DNA from 3 places in the Mesorhizobium sp. M1143 genome. Region 2 is predicted to be linked to each of the others. Evidence: predicted binding sites of a transcription regulator. Region 2 holds the regulator's gene; each other region holds the start of a gene.

Region 1 (4,620 bases), on a different contig from region 2:
CGCACCGTGTTCGGATAGAGATAGAGGTCGGCGACGTTCTTGATGGCGATGTCGCCCACCGGCACGTCGGTATAGTAGTCGGCGCCGTTGCGCCCGCCGGCCTTGAAGGGCGCCGCCGCCGACAGCAGCGGCACGTCCTTCCACTGCGTGCTTTTTAATATGTCCTTGAGGTACCAGCTCTGCGCCTGGTTGACGATCTGCACCGACGGATCGTCGGCGACCAGCGCGAAATAGGAATAGAGCGGCGCCGAGGTCTTGCCGACCGGTCGGCGGACATAGGCAAGTGTCGCCTCATGGTCCGCCTTCAGCGCATCGACGACGCGCTGGTCGTCCGCCACCGTCGGCTTGTTTGCCTTGTCGACGCGCTCGTAGATCGGCCTTGCCTCAGATGTGGCCGAGGCTACGCGCCATTTCGATCCGTCCCGTTCCAGAAGCAGATCGATCAGTCCCATATGCGAGCCCCAGAAACCGCCCATCACGGCGGGCTTGCCCTGCAGCGTGCCTTTCTCGGTGTCGACGCCATCGAGCGCCTGAAAATCCTTCTTGCCGGGGAAGACCAAATGCTGATGGCCGGTGAACACCGCATCGATGCCTTCGACGCCGGCGACGAAGAAGGAGGCGTTCTCCATGCCGTCGCCCTGCTTGATATCGATGCCGGAATGCGAGAGCGCGATGACGATGTCGGCGCCCTCCTCCTTGATCTGCGGCACCCATGCCCTGGCCGCCTCGACGATGTCGCGCGTCCTGACATTGCCTTCCAGGTTCTTCAGGTCCCAGACCATGATCTGCGGCGGCACGAAGCCGATGATGCCGATCTTGATCGGCTGCTCGACGCCCGACCCGTCCTTGATCTTCTTGTCGAGGATGACATAGGGCTTGAGGTAGAGCTTGTCGTCGCGCGGGTTGGCGGCAAGCTCGGTGCCGCGGATCAGATTGGCGCAGACGAAGGGGAAATTGGCTCCGGCCAGCACCTTGTCGAGGAACGACAGGCCGTAATTGAACTCGTGATTACCGAGCGTCGAGCATTCATAGCCCAGCAGGTTCATGCCCTTCATGATCGGATGCAGATCGCCGTCCTTGAGGCCCTTCTCATAGGCGATGTAATCGCCCATCGGATTGCCCTGCAAAAGATCGCCATTGTCGATCAGCATCGCATTGGTGGCTTCCTTGCGCACCGCCGCGATCAGTGAGGCCGTCCGCGACAGGCCCATCGTGTCGTTGGCTTTGTCTGCGTAGTAGTCGTAAGGCAGCACATTCACATGGATGTCGGTGGTCTCCATGATCCTCAGATGCGCCTGATTGGCCTGCGCGCGGGCGGAAAACGGATGCATCATGATCAGCGCCCCGCTGGCGGCCGCGCCGGCAAGCAAACTACGGCGGGAGACGGGGTAGTTGAGATGCGGCATTGGTTTTCCTTCCCAGCGACGTGACAAGATCCCAGCCCCGGGCGGAAGCTTCGCGCCGAAAACCGGCCATGTCCATCGGGAAGTCAGTCGATCAGCAAAAGGTGACGGCTGGATGAATATCCTTGGCCGCGGTTGAGAACCTCAGCCCTTGTTATCATCGCCCTGGGTGATCAGCCGCGCGCTGCGCTGGCCGGTGAAATAGATCCATAGCCAGCTAAGCGACACCGAGAGCCGGTTGCGAAAACCGATCAGGAAGTAGATATGCGCCACGCCCCACAGCCACCAGGCAAGCCATCCCGTGAGCTTGATCCGGCCGAAATCGATCGCGGCTGCCCACTTTCCGATCGTCGCCAGGTCGCCGGCATGTTTGTAGCGGAAAGGGCGCGGCGCGCTATCGCCGGCCAGCCGCGCCCTGATCGTCGCGGCAACATGCTTGCCCTCCTGCTTGGCCGAGGGCGCCACGCCTGGCACCCGCTTGCCGTCCGGCCGCAAGACATGCGCTGTGTCGCCGATGACGAAGATCTCCGGACTGTTCGGCACGGTCAGATCGGGCTCGACCATAACCCTGCCCGCCCGGTCTACCGGCGCGCCCAGCCACTCTCCCGCGGGCGAAGCCGCCACGCCGGCGGCCCACAGGATGGTTCGCGCCGGCAGATGCGTATCGCCAAAGACGACGCCTTCGGCATCGAGGCGCGTGACGGCGCGGCCAAGCTCGACCGTGACGCCCCGCCGCTCCAGCGCCTTGCGCGCATAGTCGGACAGCTTTGGCGCGAAATTGGCGAGGATCCTGTCTCCGGCCTCGACCAGCACCACACGCGCCTCACGCGTGTCGATGTTGCGGAATTCGCCACGCAGCGTTTCATGCGCGAGTTCGACAATGGTGCCGGCAAGCTCCACGCCGGTCGGGCCGCCGCCGACGATGACCAGTGTCAGCAGTGCCTGGCGCTTGGCCGGATCGGTCTCGCGCTCGGCCTGCTCGAAGGCGAGCAGGATGCGCCGGCGAATGGTGGTTGCATCTTCAAGCGTCTTCAGCCCGGGCGCGAAAGGCTCCCATTCGTCGTGGCCGAAATAAGCATGACGCGCGCCGGTGGCGAGCACCAGCGTGTCGTAGTGAACAGAACTGCCGTCCCCAAGCAGCACGCGTTTGCCTGGACGGTCGACGCCGGTGACGTTGCCGAGCAGGGTCGTCACGTCCTCGCGCTTGCGCAGCAGATGACGGATCGGCCAGGCAACTTCCGAGGTCGCCAGCGAGGTGGTCGCCACCTGGTAAAGCAGCGGCTGGAAAAGGTGATGGTTGCGCTTGTCGATCATGGTGATGCGCACGGGTGCGCCGGCCAGCGCCCGGGTGAGTTCGAGACCGCCGAACCCTGCGCCGACGACAACGACATGATGGCTGGTTTCACTCATCGCATTCACCCCTGTTTGTCTCTCTTTATCTAGTGATTTTTGTGCACCGCAACAATGTCGCGGCGCGCTAGACTGCCGCGCGTAAGGCTGCCCAGGACTCGTCGCCGGATGTCGCGAATGCCTATGTCGGCAAGCCTGGACGGGTATAGCCTTGCAGGGGCTGGAACCACGGGAGTGAAGCATGGCCAACGACGATGACAAAGATCGCAAAGGGCGGGCGCAATATTCTTCGCCGCCTTGCTTCATGCACGAACTCGATCCGGAATTTCGCGCGCCATTGACCGACTGGACCGATGTGCGCCGTTGGCGCAAGGCCGAGCGCGAGCGTCTGATCGCGGCACGGTTGGCGGTTTCGGCCGATGCGCGGCTGGCGATGTCGCGGGCTATCACCGAAGGTCTCGACGCGGCAATCGGCGACATTGCCGGCCGCATGGTCAGCCTCTACTGGCCGTTTCGCGGCGAGCCGGACCTGCGGCCGTGGATGGCGTCGATCAACCAGCGCGGCGGCCGCACGGCGCTGCCCATCGTGATCGAGAAAGGCCAGCCGCTGATCTTCCGCGCTTATGTGCCCGGCGACCGGCTGGAAAAAGGCATCTGGAACATCCCGATCCCGGCCGAAGGCGAGCCGGTGCTGCCCGACATCGTCATCTCGCCGATCGTCGGCATCGACCCGCGAAACTACCGCCTGGGCTATGGCGGTGGCTTCTTCGACCGCACGCTGGCTGCCATGCCGTTCAAGCCATTGGTCATCGGAGTCGGCTACGAACTGCAGCGCATAGCCACCATCTACCCGCAGCCGCACGACATCCCAATGGATAGGCTGGTGACCGAGACTGCTCAGGGCTAGGCCAGTTCCGGCTTCATGCCCATCGCCGTGCGGTCGACGATCTCGCGCAGGGCAAAGGATGAATTGATCTTGGTCACATGCGGCATCGCCGACAGCCACTCCTTGTGGATGCGCTCATAGTCGACCAGATCCTTGGCGGCGATGCGCAGGATATAGTCGTATTCCCCCGACATCAGGTGGCACGACAGCACATTGGGGCAGCGCTTGATCGCCGCCTCGAAATCCGACAGCGTCTTTTCGAACTGTCCCGACAGCGATATGTGCACGATCGCCGTCATCTGGTGGCCGAGCGCGGCATTCGAAAGCCGGGCGTGATAGCCGCGGATGGTGCCGGATTTCTCCAGATTGTCGAGCCGGCGCGAACAGGCCGACTGCGACAGGCCGACCCTTTCGGCGAGCGCCGCATTGGGTATGCGGCCATCCTTCTGCAGTGCCTCGAGAATGGCGATATCGATCCTGTCGAGCGGCATTTACAGTGATTCCTGCGAAAATTCTGCAATTTCGCGCAACGATTATCGAAACGCGTGACCCCGCGCAAGCGCATTCGCAAACACCTGCGCAACGATTCGTGGTTCACTCGGTTGATACAGGGAACGAGCCCGAAGGGCCGGATCAGGAGAAGACTATGCGCGTCGGTTGCCCCAAGGAAATCAAGAACCACGAATACCGCGTCGGCCTGACGCCGGGCTCTGTCCGCGAATATGTTGCGCATGGCCATGAAGTGCTGGTCGAACGCGGCGCCGGCGCGGGAATCGGCGCCGATGACAATGCCTATCGCGCCGCCGGCGCCACCATCGCCAAGACCGCCGCCGACGTGTTCGCCAAGTCGGACATGATCGTCAAGGTCAAGGAGCCGCAGCCCAACGAATGGGCGCAGTTGCGCGACGGCCAGATCCTCTACACCTATCTGCACCTGGCCCCGGATCCGGAGCAGACCAAGGGCCTGCTCGCGTCCGGCGT
Region 2 (4,620 bases):
AAGCCGATGATGCTGAAGCTCAAGGGCTTCCTGTCGGAAGGCGCCCGCGTCCAGCTGCGCGACATCGTCTCCGCCGATCCGTCGGTGATCGGCACGACGCGTGACGTCGACATCCTGGCCGCCGCCAATCTCGACTCGGCCTTCAAGGGCCAGATCGACCTCGGCGTCGATGAAGCGCGCCGCAAGGTGTCCAACCAGCAGATCGACTGGATGAACAAGCTCAAAGCCGAAGGCGCGATGGCCGAGCATTTCAACACCGGCCTGTTCAGCTATGGCGCCTCCAGCCGGCCCGAGACGTCGGGCATGGGCGTGGCCATCATCGGTTCGTTCTACATGATGGTGATCGTGCTGTTGCTGGCGCTGCCGATCGGCGTCGCCGCCTCCATCTATCTGGAGGAGTTCGCCAAGAAGAACCGCTTTACGGACCTGATCGAAGTCAACATCAACAATCTCGCGGCGGTGCCGTCGATCGTCTTCGGTCTGCTTGGCCTTGCCGTGTTCATCAACTTCCTCGGCATGCCGCGCTCGGCTTCCTTCGTCGGCGGCCTGGTGCTGACCTTGATGACATTGCCGACCATAATCATCGCCACGCGCGCCGCCCTTGCCGCGGTGCCGCCGTCGATCCGCTCGGCGGCCCTAGGTCTCGGCGCCTCCAAGATGCAGATGGTGTTCCATCACATCCTGCCGCTTGCCGCCCCAGGCATCCTTACCGGCACCATCATCGGCCTGGCGCGTGCGCTCGGCGAGACAGCACCGCTGCTCTTGATCGGCATGGTCGCTTTCGTCGCCGATTATCCGACGACGCCTTTCGATCCGGCGACCGCGCTGCCGGTTCAGATCTATATGTGGGCAAACGAGGCTGAGCGCGCTTTTGTCGAGCGCATGTCCGGCGCCATCATCATCCTGCTCGTCTTCCTCATGGCCATGAACATCACCGCGATCGTGCTCCGGCGCCGGTTCGAGCGGCGCTGGTAGAAAAAAGGCAATTTGGTATGAACATCATGACCGAACAGTCCCTTGAGAATGCAGTGGGCGACAAAATGAACGCCAAGTCGAACGAAGTGATCAAGATGCGCGGCGACAAGGTCGGCGTGTTCTATGGCGAGAAGCAGGCGTTGTTCGACGTCAATCTCGACGTCCGCCAGAACCAGGTGACGGCGCTGATCGGCCCCTCCGGCTGCGGCAAGTCGACCTTCTTGCGCTGCCTCAACCGCATGAACGACACCATCGATTCGGCGCGGGTGACCGGCAAGATCACGCTCGATGAAGACGACATCTACGACAAGAACATCGATGTCGTCGAACTGCGCGCACGCGTCGGCATGGTGTTCCAGAAACCCAACCCGTTCCCGAAGTCCATCTACGAGAACGTCGCCTACGGCCCGCGCATCCATGGGCTGGCCAAGCGCAAGTCCGACATGGACCAGATCGTCGAGCAGAGCCTGAAGAAGGCGGCGATCTGGAACGAGGTCAAGGACCGCCTGCAGGAGCCCGGCACCGGCCTGTCCGGCGGCCAGCAGCAGCGCCTGTGCATCGCGCGCGCCATCGCCGTGTCGCCGGAGGTGATCCTGATGGACGAGCCCTGCTCGGCGCTCGATCCGATCGCCACCGCCCGTGTCGAGGAGCTGATAGACGAGCTGCGCCAGAACTACACGATCGTCATCGTCACCCATTCGATGCAGCAGGCGGCGCGCGTGTCGCAGCGCACGGCGATGTTCCATCTCGGCTATCTCGTCGAGGAGGGCGCCACCGACAAGATGTTCACCAACCCCGACGACAAGCGCACCCAGGACTACATTACCGGCCGCTTCGGCTGAGCCGTCCGGCGGGTGAATTTTCAGGCACGAGGACCAAGATCATGGGTGAACATACCGTCGCCTCCTTCGATGAAGAGCTCGGGCAGATCAGCAAGCTGATCCGCGACATGGGCGATCTGGCAGGCTCGATGGTCAGCGGCTCGACCAGGGCGCTGCTCAATTCGGACAATGCGCTGGCACAGCGTGTCGTTTCCGACGACGCCATCATGGATGCGCGCCAGCGCGAACTGGACGACCGCGCCATCACGCTGATCGCCAAGCGTCAGCCGATGGCCAACGATCTGCGTGCCGTGGTCGGCTCGATCCGCATGGCGGGCGACCTCGAGCGCATCGGCGACCTCGCCAAGAACATCGCCAAACGCGTCGGCACCGTGGGCTTGAGCGTCACGCCGCGCGACCTCTCGCACTCCATCGACGCCATGGCGCAGCTGGTGCTGATCCAGGTGCAAGGCGTCGTCGAGGAATATGCCGCCACCGATGCGGCAGCGCTTGCAAAACTCAGGAATGACGACGAGCGCATCGACGTCAAATACACGTCCGTGTTTCGTGAGCTCTTGACCTACATGATGGAAGACCCTCGCAACATCACCGCCTGCACGCATCTCTTGTTCTGCGCCAAGAATCTTGAGCGCATCGGCGATCATGTCACCAACATCGCCGAAAATGCGTATTATGTGCTGACCGGCCAGCAACTGCCCGCCAATCGTCCGAAGCAGGACGAGACGGCGATGGCCATGCCGGCCTGATGAGGGTGAACTGCCGATGATCGCGCCACGCATCATGGTCGTGGAGGACGAGGAGCCGCTAGGCGTGCTCCTCCGCTACAACCTCGAATCCGAAGGCTATCACGTCGAGGTGGTGACACGCGGCGACGAGGCCGAGATCCGCCTGCAGGAAAACGTGCCCGATCTCCTGGTGCTCGACTGGATGGTGCCCGCTGTTTCCGGCATCGAGCTCTGCCGGCGCCTTAGAGTGCGGCCCGAAACCGAGCGGCTGCCGATCATCATGCTGACCGCGCGCGGTGAGGAAAGCGATCGCGTGCGCGGCCTGTCCACCGGCGCCGACGACTATCTGGTCAAGCCATTCTCGACGCCGGAGTTCATGGCGCGCGTGAGGGCGCTGCTGCGCCGGGCCAAGCCGGAAGTGCTGTCCAGCGTGCTCAAGGTCGGCGACATCGTGCTCGACCGCGAGTCGCACCGTGTCTACCGCAAGAAGAGCGAGATCAGGCTCGGACCGACCGAGTTCCGGCTGCTCGAATTCATGATGCGCCATCCCGGCCGCGTGTTCTCGCGCAGCCAACTGCTCGACAATGTCTGGGGCGAGACGATCTATATCGACGAGCGAACCGTCGACGTCCATGTCGGGCGCTTACGCAAAGCGGTCAACAACGGCCGCATGCCGGATGTCATCCGTACCATTCGCGGCGCCGGCTACGCGATCAGGGAAGACTAGGATGCTGCGCGTCGCGCCGTTGCCGGCCATTCAGGCGACATGCTTGCCGGATTTGGCCTGAATGCCCGGCGCGAAAATCTCCTGATCGACGAAGCCGAGCGCGCGCATGGCACAGCCTTCGCGGATCAGCGGCAGCTCGTTGGGCTCGGTGTCGAAGGAGATCGATTTCGAGTGCTGGCCGCCGGCGGTCTGGGCGATCGCTTCGCGCAATGCCGGTTCGATCAAGTCGAAGGCGGCGGCGCTGACGCCTACCATGGCGACGGGTGCCGGATCGATCAGCGCAAACAGGCTGCCGAGGCCGAAGCCGAGCGCCTCGCCGGCCTTGCGATAGGCTTCGCGCTCCGGGCCGTCGGTTTCGCGGGCGCGCGCGGCGAGTGCGCGCATATCAGCGTCGCCGATATCGACCGGCTCGGCATCCTCGCCCATCATTTTGGCGCTGCGCCAGATGGCGTAGTTTCCGGCATAGGCCTCGACGCAGCCGCGCCGCCCGCAGCGGCAGAGCGCGCCGCCCGGACGGTGGATCATGTGGCCGAACTCGCCGCCCGAGGAATGGGTGCCGGTGAAAAGTTCGCCTTTCAGCACCAGTCCCATGCCGATGCCGTGCGATAAGAGGATGGCGATAAAATTGTCGCGGTAGCGCTCGGGCTGGCGCCATTGCAGCGCCACCGCCATCATATTGCAGTCGTTCTCCATGGTGGCCGGAATGCCGAATTCCGCTTCCAACATGTCGGCGAAGGCAATGTCGGTCAGTGGCGTGATTGGCGACCACAGCATGGCCCGCGCCTGCGAATCGGTGATGCCCTGGATGCCCATGGCAATGCGGGCGATGCTCTGGACGTCCAGGTCCGGGTCCTCGAGACGCCGCCGGACGATTGCTACGCATTCGCCGATCAGTTCGTCGCGCGGCATGGTCAGCGTGTCGAGCCGGCGCTGTTCTTCCGCGACCACCTGGCCGGCATAGTCGATGACGGTGACGGAGAGGAAGTTCAGCGACAGCACCACGGTCATCACCGCCGCCGCTTCCGGATTGAGGCCAAGGCCGACCTGCGGCCGGCCGCGTTTCAGCGAGCCGGTCTCGCCAGGCTTGCCTTCAATCAGGATGCCTTCTTGAATCAGATCAGACGAGATTGCCGATATGGTCGAATGGCTGAGGCCGGTGGTCGCCGCAATCTCGGTCCGCGACGGCTGGCCGGCCCGGCGCACGGCCGAAATCACCATCGCGCGGTTGCGACGGCGCAGATCGTCGTGGCGGATTCCAACCGACATTTGTTTCCTCCCGGCCTCCTCGCGCCTCATGATAGTGAAGGCGTTCGACGGCACCAGCCAAATATTGGCAGACGCCGGCAGCCCT
Region 3 (4,620 bases), on a different contig from region 2:
GACATGCGGCGCAATCTGAACCCCAGTCCGCTGCCGGACGGGCGCACCGTGATACAATTCCTGTACCATGACCTGCCGGCGTCAAAACGATCGTGGTGGCTGATCGTCGAAAAGCAGGGCGAGGTCGATCTTTGCTGGTACGATCCGGGCTTCGACGTCGATCTCTACGTCTCGACCGATCTGTGCACCATGACCTCGATCTGGATGGGGCTGACGACAGTTCACAAGGAACGCGACAAGATCAGCCTGACCGGCGATCTCGACGTCGCCGGCAAGATGCAGATCTGGCTTGGGCTCAGCCCGTTTGCGGTGATGCCGAAGCGCGTGGCGGCTTGAGGTCCCTGCGCATTCCACAGATCGGCTTGCCTCTAAAATACTAGTTGCAAAATGCAATCAGTTTGAATACTGATTGCAAATCACAACTGGTCATCAAAGGGAGTCTTCCATGTCCAAACTCCGCGTCAATGCCTTCACCTTGTCGCTCGACGGTTTCGGCGCCGGTCCTGACCAGGACCTGCAAAATCCGCTCGGCGTTGGTGGCGAAGATCTGCACAAATGGATGACCGGCACCCGCACCTTCCACGAGATGGTCGGCAAGGATGGCGGCACCACCGATGTGGACGACCGGTTCACTGTCCGCAGCTTCGACAATGTCGGGGCCTGGATCCTCGGCCGCAACATGTTCGGCCCGATCCGTGGCGAATGGCCAGACGAGAGCTGGAAAGGCTGGTGGGGCGACAACCCGCCCTATCACGTGCCGACCTTCGTGCTGACCCACTACAAGCGCGACCCCATTGTGATGGAAGGCGGCACCGTTTTCCACTTCGTTGCCGGCGGCATCCACGCCGCGCTCGAACAAGCAAAGGCCGCGGCCGGCGGCAAGGATGTCCGCGTCGGCGGCGGCGTTTCCACCATCCGGCAATATCTGCAAGAGAAGCTCATCGACGAGTTGCATCTGGCGGTGTCGCCGGTGTTGCTCGGGAGGGGCGAGAGCCTGTTTGCCGGGCTGGATATGCTGAAGCTGGGTTACCAGTGCACCGAGCAGGTGGCGACAGCGCTCGCCACGCATGTGACGATCAAGCGGGTGTAGTGGCGAAGTGATAGGCGCAGGCTTCTTTCTCCCCGTTCTACGGGAGAAATGCCCGGCAGGCAATGAGGGGCAGCGCTGCTTTTGGAGGTTAGCAGCGTCCGACGGCTGTGAATTCGTCGATGCCGGCGCTGCCCCTCATCCGCCCTTCGGGCACCTTCTCCCCGTGAAACGGGGAGAAGGAAAAGTGCTCAATACTTCTCCGGCACGTAAAGCTCGCGCGGCAGGACCTGGCGCTCGTACTCCGGGTTGAACACCCGCTCGGGCAGCGTGATTTCTTCGTGCGGCACGTCCTCATAGGGCAGCTGTTTGAGGAGATGGTCGATGCAGTTCAGCCGCGCCCGCTTCTTGTCGTTGCCTTCGACGATGTACCACGGTGCCTCTGGGATGTTGGTGCGGGCAAACGTCTCTTCCTTGGCCTTGGTGTACTGCTCCCAGCGCACGCGCGACTGCAGGTCCATCGGCGACAGCTTCCACTGCTTCATCGGGTCGTGGATGCGCATCATGAAGCGCATCTGCTGTTCCTCGTCGGTGATCGAGAACCAGTATTTGACCAGCGTGACGCCGGAGCGGACCAGCATGCGCTCGAACTCCGGCACGTCGCGGAAGAACTCTTCGACCTGATCGGGTTCGGCAAAGCCCATCACCCGCTCGACGCCGGAGCGGTTGTACCAGGAGCGGTCGAACAGCACGATCTCGCCGCCGGCCGGCAGATGCGGCACGTAGCGCTGGAAATACCACTGCGATTTTTCGCGCTCGGTCGGCGCCGGCAGCGCCACGACGCGGCAGATGCGCGGGTTGAGGCGCTGGGTGATGCGCTTGATGACGCCGCCCTTGCCGGCGGAATCGCGTCCTTCGAAAACCACCACCAGCTTCTTCTTGTGGTAGGCGACCCAGGACTGCAGCTTGATCAGTTCCGACTGCAAGCCGATCAGGTCGCGGAAATACTGCATGCGGTCGATCGACGGCGGATGCGCGTTCTTGTAGATCTTGGAGATCTCCAGCGACAGCGCCGGCTCCGACATTTCAAGCTCATAGTCCTCGTCGAGCATGTCGGCGAGTTCGGCTTCCAGCCAATCCCTGGCCGGAGAATTCTGCTTCAACTCGGTCATTTCCACTGCTCCGCTTGCCGGCTGGCATGAAACCCTGAGCCGACTCGATATAGGCCGCCAATGACGGTTTTATTGCAAGCCGCCGGCCAGCCGGTCATCACTGCAAACCAGCGAGCATTGCCGATCCATCGCCCTGGGATGGCGACAAGCCGCTCAAATTGTCCTACAATTGGCGGACCCCTTCGGGCTTCCCCGCCCTTTCCTGCTAAAACCGCCTCCCCACCAAAACTACGAGGATCTGACATGGAATACCGCACGCTTGGCCGTTCCGGCTTGAAAGTTTCGGCGCTGACCTTGGGAACCATGACCTTCGGCGGCAGCGGGCCGTTCGCCGCCGTCGGCAATTCCGATCTCGCGGAGGCCTCGCGCATCATCGACACTTGCATCGATGCCGGCATCAATCTCATCGACACCGCCAATGTCTATTCCAACGGTCTGTCGGAAGAGATCATCGGCGAGGCGCTCGGCGGCAAGCGCAAGAACGACGTGCTGATCGCCTCCAAGGCGCGCATGCGGATCGGCAAGGGCCCCAATGACGAAGGCCTGTCGCGCCATCATCTGATCCGCGAATGCGAGAAGAGCCTGAAGCGCCTCAGGACCGATGTCATCGACATCTATTTCCTGCACGAATGGGACGGCGCGACGCCGCTCGAGGAAACCATCTCCGCGCTCGACACGCTGGTTGCCCAGGGCAAAATCCGCTATGTCGGCTGCTCCAACTATTCCGGCTGGCAGGTCATGAAGGCGCTCGGCATCAGCGACAGCCAGCACCAGCCGCGTTTCGTCACCCAGCAGATCCACTACACGCTGGAAGCACGCGAGGCCGAGTATGAGCTCTTGCCGATTTCGGTCGACCAGGGCCTTGGCGTGCTGGTGTGGAGCCCGCTCGCCGGCGGCCTGCTGTCGGGCAAATACCGCCGCGACAGTCCGACGGCGCGCCAGATCGGCGGCTGGTCGGAACCGCCGATCCGCGACGAGGGCCGGCTGTGGCGGATCGTCGACGTGCTGGTCGACATCGGCGCCACTCGCGGCGTCTCGGCGGCCCAGGTGGCGCTGGCCTGGCTGCTTGGCCGGCCGGCCGTCAGTTCGCTGGTGATTGGCGCACGCAACGAGGCCCAGTTGAAAGACAATCTCGCCGCGGCAAGCCTGACGCTGTCCTTTGATGAACGCCAGCGTCTCGATGCCGTCAGCCGGCCGCCGGTGCTCTATCCCTACTGGCACCAGCAGTTTACGGCGAAGGACCGCTTCGGCCCGGCCGATCTGGTTATGGACCGCAGCGTCATCTGACTTAAGGGCGCCGGAAGCCGCTAGCCCGCGATAAACCGCCAGACCTGCGGATCGGGCTCGATCTGGCCGCTGAGCACGAAATATTTGTAGAGCACGAGCAGGCAGATCGCCTGCTCGGCCCGCTCGTCGGCGAATTTGCGGCAATAGGCGTTGGCCGCCGCAACGATGCGCTGGGCCTCGGCCGGATGCTGCTCGAGATGATGCACCCGCTCGGCCAGATCGCTGAAGTCGGGCGCCAGCGGCACATAATGGACATCGGGCTCGAGCTGCCCCTCGGCGAACCAGGTCTCGTAAGTCGGCGGCGGCATCAGGCAGAGCGAGTTCGAGCTCATGATCCATTTCAGATTGGTCGCGACATCATTGCCTTCGAGCGAGATGATGTAGCGGTAGCGGCGCTGCTGATCGATGCTGAGATAGGGCTTGCGGTATTCCGCAGGTGCTGTCGCCCTCGGCGTGCCGACATCGCAGAACGGCAGATTGCGGGCTGCATCCAGCAACAAGGTGCGGATCGGATTGTTGAGTTCGCCGCGCCAAACGACGAGCGGATGCTTGTCGGCGAAGGCGACATCGTCGGCCGGCATGTAGAAATGACGGAACTTGTTCAGCTTGAACAGGACGCCGTTGCCGTTGTCGCCGGCTATCGGCCGGTCCTTGACGATCGACGGCATCTTCGGCACTTCGATGACGTCGCCGAATTCCAGGTCGATGCGCAGATCTGGGTCGAAATAACGGGTGAACTCCTTCAGATCGTAATAGTACATGCTGCGGTCCGACGGCAGCCGGCTGACCGGCACGGCCTCGGGGCTGGGGCTAAAAGGCTCCCGCAGCGTGTTGTAGTAATTGAGCCGCTGGCGGACCGATGCGTCGGAAAGCCTGGCCTGATCGAGCAGCCGGCCGAGCCGGCGCCGGAAAAGAACCGGCGGCGCGATGTCGCGCATGGCGTTGCGCGCATAGTAGATCAGCTTCTGTGCGTTTCTTTGAAGCGTGGCCATCGGTCGTTTTGATTCGAAATCGGTCGGCGGCGGCTCCAGCAACTGTCCCGCAGCCTTTTCTAAACCATTGTGTTCGCCATCACGCAAGTCCAGAACCGCTGGCATCTGCCCTCGCGGCGCTGTTGTGTTTGCCGGCCAATGC

The links. Region 2 encodes PhoB, which activates phosphate uptake and scavenging genes when phosphate is short. Its sites were predicted from a motif close to TGTCATNNANCTGTCAT; they were not measured.
Region 1: a site for PhoB is predicted at 1,508-1,524, ahead of NKH35_RS19530 (bifunctional 2',3'-cyclic-nucleotide 2'-phosphodiesterase/3'-nucleotidase). Genes of this name have one in related genera too.
Region 3: a site for PhoB is predicted at 2,260-2,276, ahead of ppk2 (polyphosphate kinase 2). Genes of this name have one in related genera too.

Annotation. Positions count from the first base shown of each region.
Region 1 is NZ_JAMYMJ010000029.1:24,559-29,178, reverse strand. Features, by position in the region: gene NKH35_RS19530 (bifunctional 2',3'-cyclic-nucleotide 2'-phosphodiesterase/3'-nucleotidase) at 1-1,406, opposite strand, end outside; gene NKH35_RS19525 (NAD(P)/FAD-dependent oxidoreductase) at 1,548-2,813, opposite strand; gene NKH35_RS19520 (5-formyltetrahydrofolate cyclo-ligase) at 2,995-3,660, shown strand; gene NKH35_RS19515 (Lrp/AsnC family transcriptional regulator) at 3,657-4,130, opposite strand; gene ald (alanine dehydrogenase) at 4,286-4,620, shown strand, end outside.
Region 2 is NZ_JAMYMJ010000038.1:1,352-5,971, reverse strand. Features, by position in the region: gene pstA (phosphate ABC transporter permease PstA) at 1-975, shown strand, start outside; gene pstB (phosphate ABC transporter ATP-binding protein PstB) at 993-1,817, shown strand; gene phoU (phosphate signaling complex protein PhoU) at 1,859-2,563, shown strand; gene phoB (phosphate regulon transcriptional regulator PhoB) at 2,580-3,269, shown strand; gene NKH35_RS22205 (ROK family protein) at 3,300-4,535, opposite strand.
Region 3 is NZ_JAMYMJ010000026.1:45,547-50,166, forward strand. Features, by position in the region: gene NKH35_RS18440 (winged helix-turn-helix transcriptional regulator) at 1-336, shown strand, start outside; gene NKH35_RS18445 (dihydrofolate reductase family protein) at 446-1,090, shown strand; gene ppk2 (polyphosphate kinase 2) at 1,279-2,199, opposite strand; gene NKH35_RS18455 (aldo/keto reductase) at 2,443-3,486, shown strand; gene NKH35_RS18460 (glycosyl transferase family 90) at 3,507-4,478, opposite strand.